DNA from 2 places in the Gottfriedia sp. NPDC057991 genome. Region 2 is predicted to be linked to the other one. Evidence: a T-box and tRNA genes for the amino acid it is inferred to sense, from the RefSeq annotation. Region 2 holds a T-box; the other holds one or more tRNA genes.
The links. The T-box of region 2 lies ahead of ileS (isoleucine--tRNA ligase). A T-box ahead of a tRNA ligase gene usually reads a tRNA of that ligase, here a tRNA-Ile.

Region 1 (4,430 bases), on a different contig from region 2:
GCGCTAGACTTAGGATCTAGTACTTCGGTGTGGGGGTTCGAGTCCCTTCACCCGCACCATTTATCTTGTTAATCAGTATATGCGGAAGTAGTTCAGTGGTAGAATACAACCTTGCCAAGGTTGGGGTCGCGGGTTCGAACCCCGTCTTCCGCTCCATATATACTGCCGGGGTGGTGGAATGGCAGACACACAGGACTTAAAATCCTGCGGGGGTTGACCCCGTGCCGGTTCGAGTCCGGCCCTCGGTACCATTTTTATAATATGCGCCCGTAGCTCAATTGGATAGAGCGTTTGACTACGGATCAAAAGGTTATGGGTTCGAGTCCTTTCGGGCGCGCCATATTGTTTCACCTGTAATTCTGAACGGGAAGTGGCTCAGCTTGGTAGAGCACCTGGTTTGGGACCAGGGGGTCGCAGGTTCAAATCCTGTCTTCCCGACCATTTAAAACATGGGGCCTTAGCTCAGCTGGGAGAGCGCCTGCCTTGCACGCAGGAGGTCAGCGGTTCGATCCCGCTAGGCTCCACTTAAAGAACTTAAATTAATTTATTATGGCGGTGTAGCTCAGCTGGCTAGAGCGTACGGTTCATACCCGTGAGGTCGTGGGTTCGACTCCCTCCGCCGCTACTTATTTAAGGACCTTTAGCTCAGCTGGTTAGAGCAGACGGCTCATAACCGTCCGGTCGTAGGTTCGAGTCCTACAAGGTCCACCACTTATAATGGAGTAATACCCAAGTCTGGCTGAAGGGATCGGTCTTGAAAACCGACAGGGGTGTAACAGCCCGCGGGGGTTCGAATCCCTCTTACTCCTCCATTTTTATTAAATTTCATACTAATGGAACTAACTTAGTTAGTATCTACATTATCGTGGGGTGGAGCACGAACGAATATGCTTCGAAGAAATTACTTCAGCATACCAATCGAGCTGCTACTTGCATAATCATCCTGAGATTGGGATGGTCTTAACGAAATAACTTTCATGGAACTATATTAAATAGTATCCACATTATCGCGGGGTGGAGCAGTCTGGTAGCTCGTCGGGCTCATAACCCGAAGGTCGCAGGTTCAAATCCTGTCCCCGCAACCAAATGGTCCCGTGGTGTAGCGGTTAACATGCCTGCCTGTCACGCAGGAGATCGCCGGTTCGATCCCGGTCGGGACCGCCATTTAAGTTGGCTCGGTAGCTCAGTCGGTAGAGCAGAGGACTGAAAATCCTCGTGTCGGCGGTTCGATTCCGTCCCGAGCCACCATCTTAAATACAAAAAATGATTATGATAATAAGCCGACTTAGCTCAATTGGTAGAGCACGAACGAATAAGCTTCGTAGCGAAACATCAGCGTACTTGTCGAAAAACACCTTGAATTATCTATATGAGACAAGGACGACTTTATGAAGATTACTACACAAAACCTAAGTTTGAGTGGGATATATGTTATATAAGTAACTATACAAAGTGATTTAATTAATAATAAGCCGACTTAGCTCAATTGGTAGAGCAACTGACTTGTAATCAGTAGGTTGGGGGTTCAAGTCCTCTAGTCGGCACTCTTTATGGCGGTCGTGGCGAAGTGGTTAACGCATCGGATTGTGGTTCCGACACTCGTGGGTTCGATTCCCATCGGTCGCCCCATATTTTGCGGGTGTAGTTTAATGGTAAAATAGAAGCCTTCCAAGCTTCGGTCGTGGGTTCGATTCCCATCACCCGCTTTTTATAAAATTTAATGGGCCTATAGCTCAGCTGGTTAGAGCGCACGCCTGATAAGCGTGAGGTCGATGGTTCGAGTCCATTTAGGCCCACCATTAATTTTATAATTAGTTTTTCCGCAGTAGCTCAGTGGTAGAGCACTCGGCTGTTAACCGAGTGGTCGTAGGTTCGAATCCTACCTGCGGAGCCATATGATAGAGAAGTACCCAAGTGGCTCAAGGGGCGCCCCTGCTAAGGGTGTAGATCGGGTAACCGGTGCGAGGGTTCGAATCCCTTCTTCTCTGCCATATTTTTTTTGGCCCGTTGGTCAAGCGGTTAAGACACCGCCCTTTCACGGCGGTAACACGGGTTCGAGTCCCGTACGGGTCATATCTAAAGCTCAGTTATTTGTGATAACACAGGTAACTGAGTTTTTTATTTGTCTTTTTTAGGATTTTAGTGAACGATATTTAGCTCAATACGGCTTTCTTCATTATATTAGAGTGTTCTCGTTCGTTTTAAGATGACAGGGAGTTACGTTGGGTCATTCTTTATCATTTTTTGATATGCTTTAATTTCATCATCTGAAAAGATATTAGTTGCTAAGCGTTTCACTCAACTCAAGTATTCTTTGAATTCGTTAAATTCATATCCTTGTCCTCTCTCCATTGTCTCGCTCTTCCCCTTACCCATTAATCTTTATTCGGATCACATATTCTTCATTTTCAATACTAATATCCTTTTCACTCATTTTAAATCCAAACATCAAGAGTTGGTCTATTAACTATTATCCTTCTTCCATAGAAATTAGAAAGCAAGAAATTGAAAGCAAGCGCATTATCTTAGTGTTAAAATGTGAATAGCTAAAGATGAGGTGATTAAATGAACGGATTAAATAATGAGGTCATGTGGAATGCAGTTGAATCATGCAATGAAAACTATGATGGAGTGTTTATTTATGCAGTTAAGTCTACTGGGATCTGTTGTAAACCCTCGTGTAAGTCAAGAATCCCATTAAAAGAAAATGTATCATATTATCCGTCATTTTCTTTGGCAATTAACGATGGATACCGTCCATGTAAAAGGTGTCGCCCTGATTTACTTTACTCAAATGAAGAGGATATTATTTTATCAGCTAAACATTTTATTGAAAAAGAATATCGAAATAGCTTAACATTGGATCGGTTAGCAATTGAAGTTGGAGTAAGTAAATTTCATTTGCAAAGATTATTTAAAAAATCCACTGGTTTATCACCGTTAGAATACGCAACTAAGTTAAGAATGATAGAAGCTTTAGGATTGTTACGAGATACTGAGAAAACGATAACTGAAATAGCGCATAAACTTGGCTTTAAAAGCTCGGCACATTTTTCAAGCATGTTTCGTCATCGTTTTAATTACACTCCAACTACATTCAGAAAGGGGTTAAATAAATGAAATTAAAAGATGGAATAGCTTTATTGAGCCTAGCTGCATTATGGGGAGCTTCATTTTTATTTATTCGAATAGCTTCACCAGTTTTTGGACCAATTTTAACAATACAAGGAAGAGTTACAATTGCTGCTTTTGCCCTGGTACTATATTTGGTTATTACTAAAAAATCATTAAACTTTAAAAAGAGATGGAGACAATATTTAATAATAGGGGCATTAAATGCAGCAATTCCATTTACATTAATTGCTACATCAGCATTGCATCTGACAGCCTCAATGTCATCCATTCTAAACTCTTTGACGCCACTATTTACTGCGCTTGTTGTCTTTTTATGGACGAAAGAAAAGTTGAGTATGCGAAAGTGGACTGGAATAATAGTGGGAGTAATAGGAGTGATCTTGTTAGTAGGATGGAGTTCAATTCCGTTTACTTATGATGTTAAAATAGCAATTGGACTTGCAGTTTTGTCGACTATTTCATATGGACTTGCAGGTGTTTATGCAAAGAAAGCATTTATTGGGGTGCCACCACTTTCACTTGCAGCTGGTCAACAAATTGGTGCTGCAATTTTACTTTTACCTTTTACATTTCTAAATTTCACTGCATTTACAGATAAAGTATCGGGAGTTGCGATATTAGCAGTTCTAGGATTAGCATTATTATGTACTGCTATAGCCTATTTATTGTATTTTTATCTTATCGAAAGTGTTGGACCTACCAAAACATTAAGTGTTACTTTTTTAATACCTGTGTTTGGAATGATCTGGGGAGTTCTTATTTTGAAAGAACATATTACATTAGGAATGTTGTTTGGTTTTCTAGTCATTTTATGTGGTGTATTTCTAATTTCAGATATTCGTTTACGTGTAGTATCATCAAGTAAGCGAATGCACGTTTAATAGGTTTTTAAATAATAAGACAAAAAAGGATTTTCGTAAAAACGAAGATCCTTTTTACTATATTACGATTGTTGTTTTATTGAGCTAAAAAAAGGTGTCTAAACATAGGAGGTAGCACATCTAGGAAAATAATGATATTGACACGAGATTTAGTAACTTTGAAGTGAAGCTATTTACATGGATCTCAATAATTTTATTGCATTGCCTAAAACGAATGTTAGTTAATTTAATTCCACTATTTTGATCAACATGTATTTTTGCTTGGTCTTCCATATAACCGCATAAGTTGAATTTTAGTTTAGATATTATTTTTAATTTTGCACCTGAATTTCCAAATAATTTGTTAGTGATTTCTAAATATTTTTCAAAAAAAACTCTCCCTCTTAATCCGACAATCTTCGACAAATCTTTTTA
Region 2 (4,430 bases):
AAGTAGATACTGCAAGTAAACTATAGAACCAGCCTCTCGTTTGATCAATCCCTTCAATGACAACATCTGCAGGGAATTGTTTTGCAAATTTCTCTTTATTTTCAAAAGGATAATGATATTGGGCAAATGGCATCGAACCGCTATCGAACCAGACATCAATTACTTCAGATGTTCTTTTCATATTCCCATTACAATTTGGACATTTAAAAGTGATTTCATCAACAAATGGTTTATGCAGTTCAATTGAGTCGTCAATTTCTTCAATTGAATAGTTACCTAATTCATTTATACTTTTTGGTGCTAATTGATGATTACATGAATCACATTCCCAAACATTTAATGGGGTGCCCCAATACCTTTTTCGGCTAATATTCCAATCTACCATTTGTTCTAAAAAATTACCGAATCGACCGCGTTTTATATGATCTGGATGCCATGTTACTTCTTCATTATTTTTAATAAACTCATCCTTTAATGCTGTCGTTTTGATAAACCAACTTTCATTCGCATAATAGAGTAGTGGTGAATCACAACGCCAACAATGGGGATAGCTATGCTCATATTTTTCTTTACTAAATAATAATTCATTTTCAGCTAAGTACCTTACTATATCTACATCACACTCTTTAACAAAACGACCTTGAAAATTAGGTACTTCATCAGTATATTGACCTTTTTCATTCACTACATTTACAAAAGATAACCCATTTTCTTGAACAACCTTATAGTCATCTTCACCATAAGCAGGTGCGATATGAACAATTCCAGTACCACTACTTTCTGTCACAAAATCTGCTTTCACTACTTTATGTCCGACTTCAACATTTACGAAATTAAATGGTGCTAAATAGCTTTTACCGATTAGATCAGACCCGAGAAATTCAGATAAAATGACATAATCATCTTTTAATACTTTTTCTAATAAAGCCTTCGCAAGAATATATACTTCCTCACCTTTTTTTGCACGAACATATTCCATTGTTGGATTTACAGCTAACGCTACATTTGCTGGAAGTGTCCACGGAGTTGTCGTCCATCCAAGGAAATAGACATTTTCTTCATCTTGCAATTTAAATTTAACGGTTGCAGATAAATCCTTAACATCTTTATATCCTTGCGCTACTTCATGTGAGCTTAGTGATGTTTGGCAGCTAGGGCAATAAGGTGAAACACGATGACCTTTTCCTAGTAAACCTTTTTCATGAATTGTCCCAAGGATATTCCATACACTTTCGATATAGGAATTATCCAATGTTACATATGGATCATCCATATCAACCCAATAACCTAACTGCTCAGTAAAATCTCGCCATTGTTTCTCGTAAGTAAAAACACTTTCTTTACATTTCTCAAGAAAAGCTTTTACACCATAAAGTTCAATTTCTGCTTTACCTGAAATACCTAACATTTTTTCAACACCGAGTTCAACTGGTAAACCATGAGTATCCCATCCAGCTTTACGAACAACTTGGAAACCAGCCATTGTTTTATATCTAGCTACAACATCTTTTATTGTACGACCTAATGCGTGACCAACATGTGGCAAGCCATTTGCAGTTGGGGGACCTTCATAAAAAACAAAAGTTTGTTTATCTTCTCTTTGTTCAATTGACTTAATAAAGGTATTATTTTTAGTCCAAAGTTCACTAATCTTTTTTTCACGATGCTGAACTGTTGCTTTCGTACTTTCTTTTTCCATATGATATCGCCTCTCTTATTTTTTTAAAGCACACAAAAAACCCGCCCCTATGATAAGGGACGGGTTTAACCGCGATACCACCCTAATTCTATTGAAAAAGTCCGTTCTTCAATAGCACTTAGCCACGTACAAACATACGCGTTCCTTTTAACGGTAGACACCCGTTCAAACCTACTTATGTTTTCAGTTTGACTTCTCGGAGAGGATCTTCATTTAAGTACTGTTCACCGGATTTCAGCTTCCCCCGGCTCTCTGTGGAACAGTAACGAAAATTACTTTTCTCGTCATTGAATTCATTTGTGTGCTTTAATTGTTATTTATTATATCCATCGACTACTAAAAAGTCAAAGTTTTCTTAAACATTTTTTTCTTAATTCAAATTTAATTATTTTGAATGGAGTATATTATGATAAACTGATTTTGGAGAAAATTAACGATAAAAGTGGTGAGCTTAAAATGATCAAAACGATGGCTATATACAAAGACGGAACCCATGCATTTGATGTATCAATTGAAGAATTAAATTCCGAACAAATTGATTGGGTTTGGGTCAGTTTTGAAAAACCTAAAAAAGAAGAAATTGATTTATTACGTACACAATTCCACTTTGATGAAATAGCAATTAAGCATTGTGTAAGCTATAAAGAAAGACCGAAAATGGATTATTACGATGGCTATCGTTTTATCATTCTACAATCATTGCAGGAGAAAATGGAACAAGCTGAAATCGATCTCTTTTTATCCCACAAGTACATTGTTTCATTTTGTTGGGATGAATCAAATGCGATCCAAATCGTGTGGAACAAACTAAAAGGATTAAAGAGTACAAAAGGAATCAAACCAGAACGTATCCTGTATCATATTTGTGATGAAATTGTCGACAAATTCTTTCCGATTGTCCAAAAAATTGAAGATGACATCGAAGAGATTGATGAGCTAGGATCAAATTCCGATCTAAGCATGATCGATGGAATTAAAACACAACTAAGCAAGTTATCAAAAGTAAGAAAAACAGTTAAACCAACAAAAGATTTAATTTATCGTATATTAAATTCAACACATGTTGAAATTGACAAAGAAACGACAAAGAAATTGCGAATCGTCTACGAACACTTAGTAAAATTATTAGATGACATTGCTGATAACAGGGAAATGGCAAATGACATCAGAGAAAGTTATATTTCAACGAACTCACACAAAATGAATAAAACGATGAAAATGTTAACATCAGTCTCAATCGTGTTCATGCCATTAACATTTATCGTAGGTGTATATGGAATGAATTTTGTTCACATCCCTGAACTTCAATTAAAGTATGGTTATTATTACTGTTGGGTGATCATGCTAATCATCGTGATTGGATTAGTGATGTGGTTCAAGAAAAAAAACTGGTTCTAAAATTAGTCATTATGTAAGACAAAAAGAGAAGTTGTAAAAAGAAAAAAACAATCTACTTCTAAATTGTCCATTTACAATCGGCACTTTTAAAAAAGCTATCCAACAAAAATAAAATGACCTCTGTACAAGGTCATCCTATTTTTGTTGGTACCTAATTATATATTCAAACTTAGTTTTGTTATTTTAAAATCACATTGAGTCCGCTGTTTTTTCAAACATTACACTTTGCTCAATTAAACCGCAAGCTCCGCATTGAACTAAATATTCTGGACCTTTATATGGAACAAAAAATGGATCTAGCCCACTTGAAACATATTCTTCTATTTCAACATCTCCGCTTTGAGCATTTAATTTAACTGCTTTTGGGTTTTGTTCGATTAAATAAAATCTACTTTTGTTTGTTTTACAGCGTGGACATGCTAATTTATGCATATTTTCACCTCATTTTATTCATATAAGGTTACTATTCCATTAAATTATTATTTTTATTCATATTAATTCGTATTTAATTTTCCTTCAAAAACAATTTTTCTTCCAGTCGGTTCAATTTCTACTTTTCCATTAACCATTTGCTCTGAAAATATTGGAACTTCCATTCTTTTAACTGGTGAATAGCCTTCTCTTTCCATTCTTTCTAAACAATCATTAATCGTTTCATTTTCAAAGACTTCAAATTTTTTCTTACTCATCTATTTCCCTACTTTCTACTTTTGTAATTCTATCTAATCATGATTGAATTCAAATCAAAATATAGTAAAAAACCTTACTTTCATTTGAGAGTAAGGTCTGATTGACTAAAATTATTTAATCGCGAAGTCTCGAAAGGAATCGAAGTGCTTCAATATAAACCCAAATGACTGTTACTAATAAACCAAAAGCACAATACCACTCGAATTCTTTTGGTGCACCTTGTCTAACACTCGTCGTAATTAAATCAAAATCCAAGAATAGATTTAATGAGGCGATTACTAGAATCGCTAAACTAACAAATATTCCTATTGGACCAGATTGATGGAGATATGGAATTGGAACATGGAAAAGTTGAAGAACCATCGTTAGTAAATAAAATAAAAATACACCGATTGTTAAGCCGAATACAATTGATCTAAAACGGTGTGTTACTTTTACAAGTCCAGTAGCATAACAAATTAATGTTCCTGCAATAATTGCAATTGTTAATAACACTGCTTGTAGGACAATCATACCATATGACGCTTCGTAAACAGCTGAAATATTTCCAATTAGAATCCCTTCAACTGCTGCATAAATAGGTGTAGTAATCGGCGCAATTCTAGGAGAAAAAGATGTTACTAACCCAATAATGAATGCAACA

Region 1: it has a tRNA-Ile gene. The T-box ahead of ileS (isoleucine--tRNA ligase) is inferred to sense a tRNA for this amino acid. The anticodon was not compared.

Annotation. Positions count from the first base shown of each region.
Region 1 covers NZ_JBHVQN010000007.1:271,719-276,148, reverse strand. Annotated here, with positions in the region: tRNA gene ACFVR2_RS22170 (tRNA-Leu) at 1-59, shown strand, start outside; tRNA gene ACFVR2_RS22165 (tRNA-Gly) at 82-156, shown strand; tRNA gene ACFVR2_RS22160 (tRNA-Leu) at 165-251, shown strand; tRNA gene ACFVR2_RS22155 (tRNA-Arg) at 264-340, shown strand; tRNA gene ACFVR2_RS22150 (tRNA-Pro) at 365-441, shown strand; tRNA gene ACFVR2_RS22145 (tRNA-Ala) at 452-524, shown strand; tRNA gene ACFVR2_RS22140 (tRNA-Met) at 552-625, shown strand; tRNA gene ACFVR2_RS22135 (tRNA-Ile) at 635-711, shown strand; tRNA gene ACFVR2_RS22130 (tRNA-Ser) at 720-812, shown strand; tRNA gene ACFVR2_RS22125 (tRNA-Met) at 1,009-1,085, shown strand; tRNA gene ACFVR2_RS22120 (tRNA-Asp) at 1,089-1,164, shown strand; tRNA gene ACFVR2_RS22115 (tRNA-Phe) at 1,173-1,248, shown strand; tRNA gene ACFVR2_RS22110 (tRNA-Thr) at 1,472-1,544, shown strand; tRNA gene ACFVR2_RS22105 (tRNA-His) at 1,554-1,629, shown strand; tRNA gene ACFVR2_RS22100 (tRNA-Gly) at 1,636-1,706, shown strand; tRNA gene ACFVR2_RS22095 (tRNA-Ile) at 1,723-1,799, shown strand; tRNA gene ACFVR2_RS22090 (tRNA-Asn) at 1,820-1,894, shown strand; tRNA gene ACFVR2_RS22085 (tRNA-Ser) at 1,901-1,991, shown strand; tRNA gene ACFVR2_RS22080 (tRNA-Glu) at 2,002-2,073, shown strand; gene ACFVR2_RS22075 (bifunctional transcriptional activator/DNA repair enzyme AdaA) at 2,566-3,120, shown strand; gene ACFVR2_RS22070 (DMT family transporter) at 3,117-4,016, shown strand.
Region 2 covers NZ_JBHVQN010000006.1:228,940-233,369, reverse strand. Annotated here, with positions in the region: gene ileS (isoleucine--tRNA ligase) at 1-1,699, opposite strand, end outside; T-box leader at 1,752-1,996, opposite strand; gene corA (magnesium/cobalt transporter CorA) at 2,156-3,097, shown strand; gene ACFVR2_RS19995 (DNA alkylation repair protein) at 3,287-3,529, opposite strand; gene ACFVR2_RS19990 (NETI motif-containing protein) at 3,592-3,786, opposite strand; gene ACFVR2_RS19985 (Bax inhibitor-1/YccA family protein) at 3,902-4,430, opposite strand, start outside.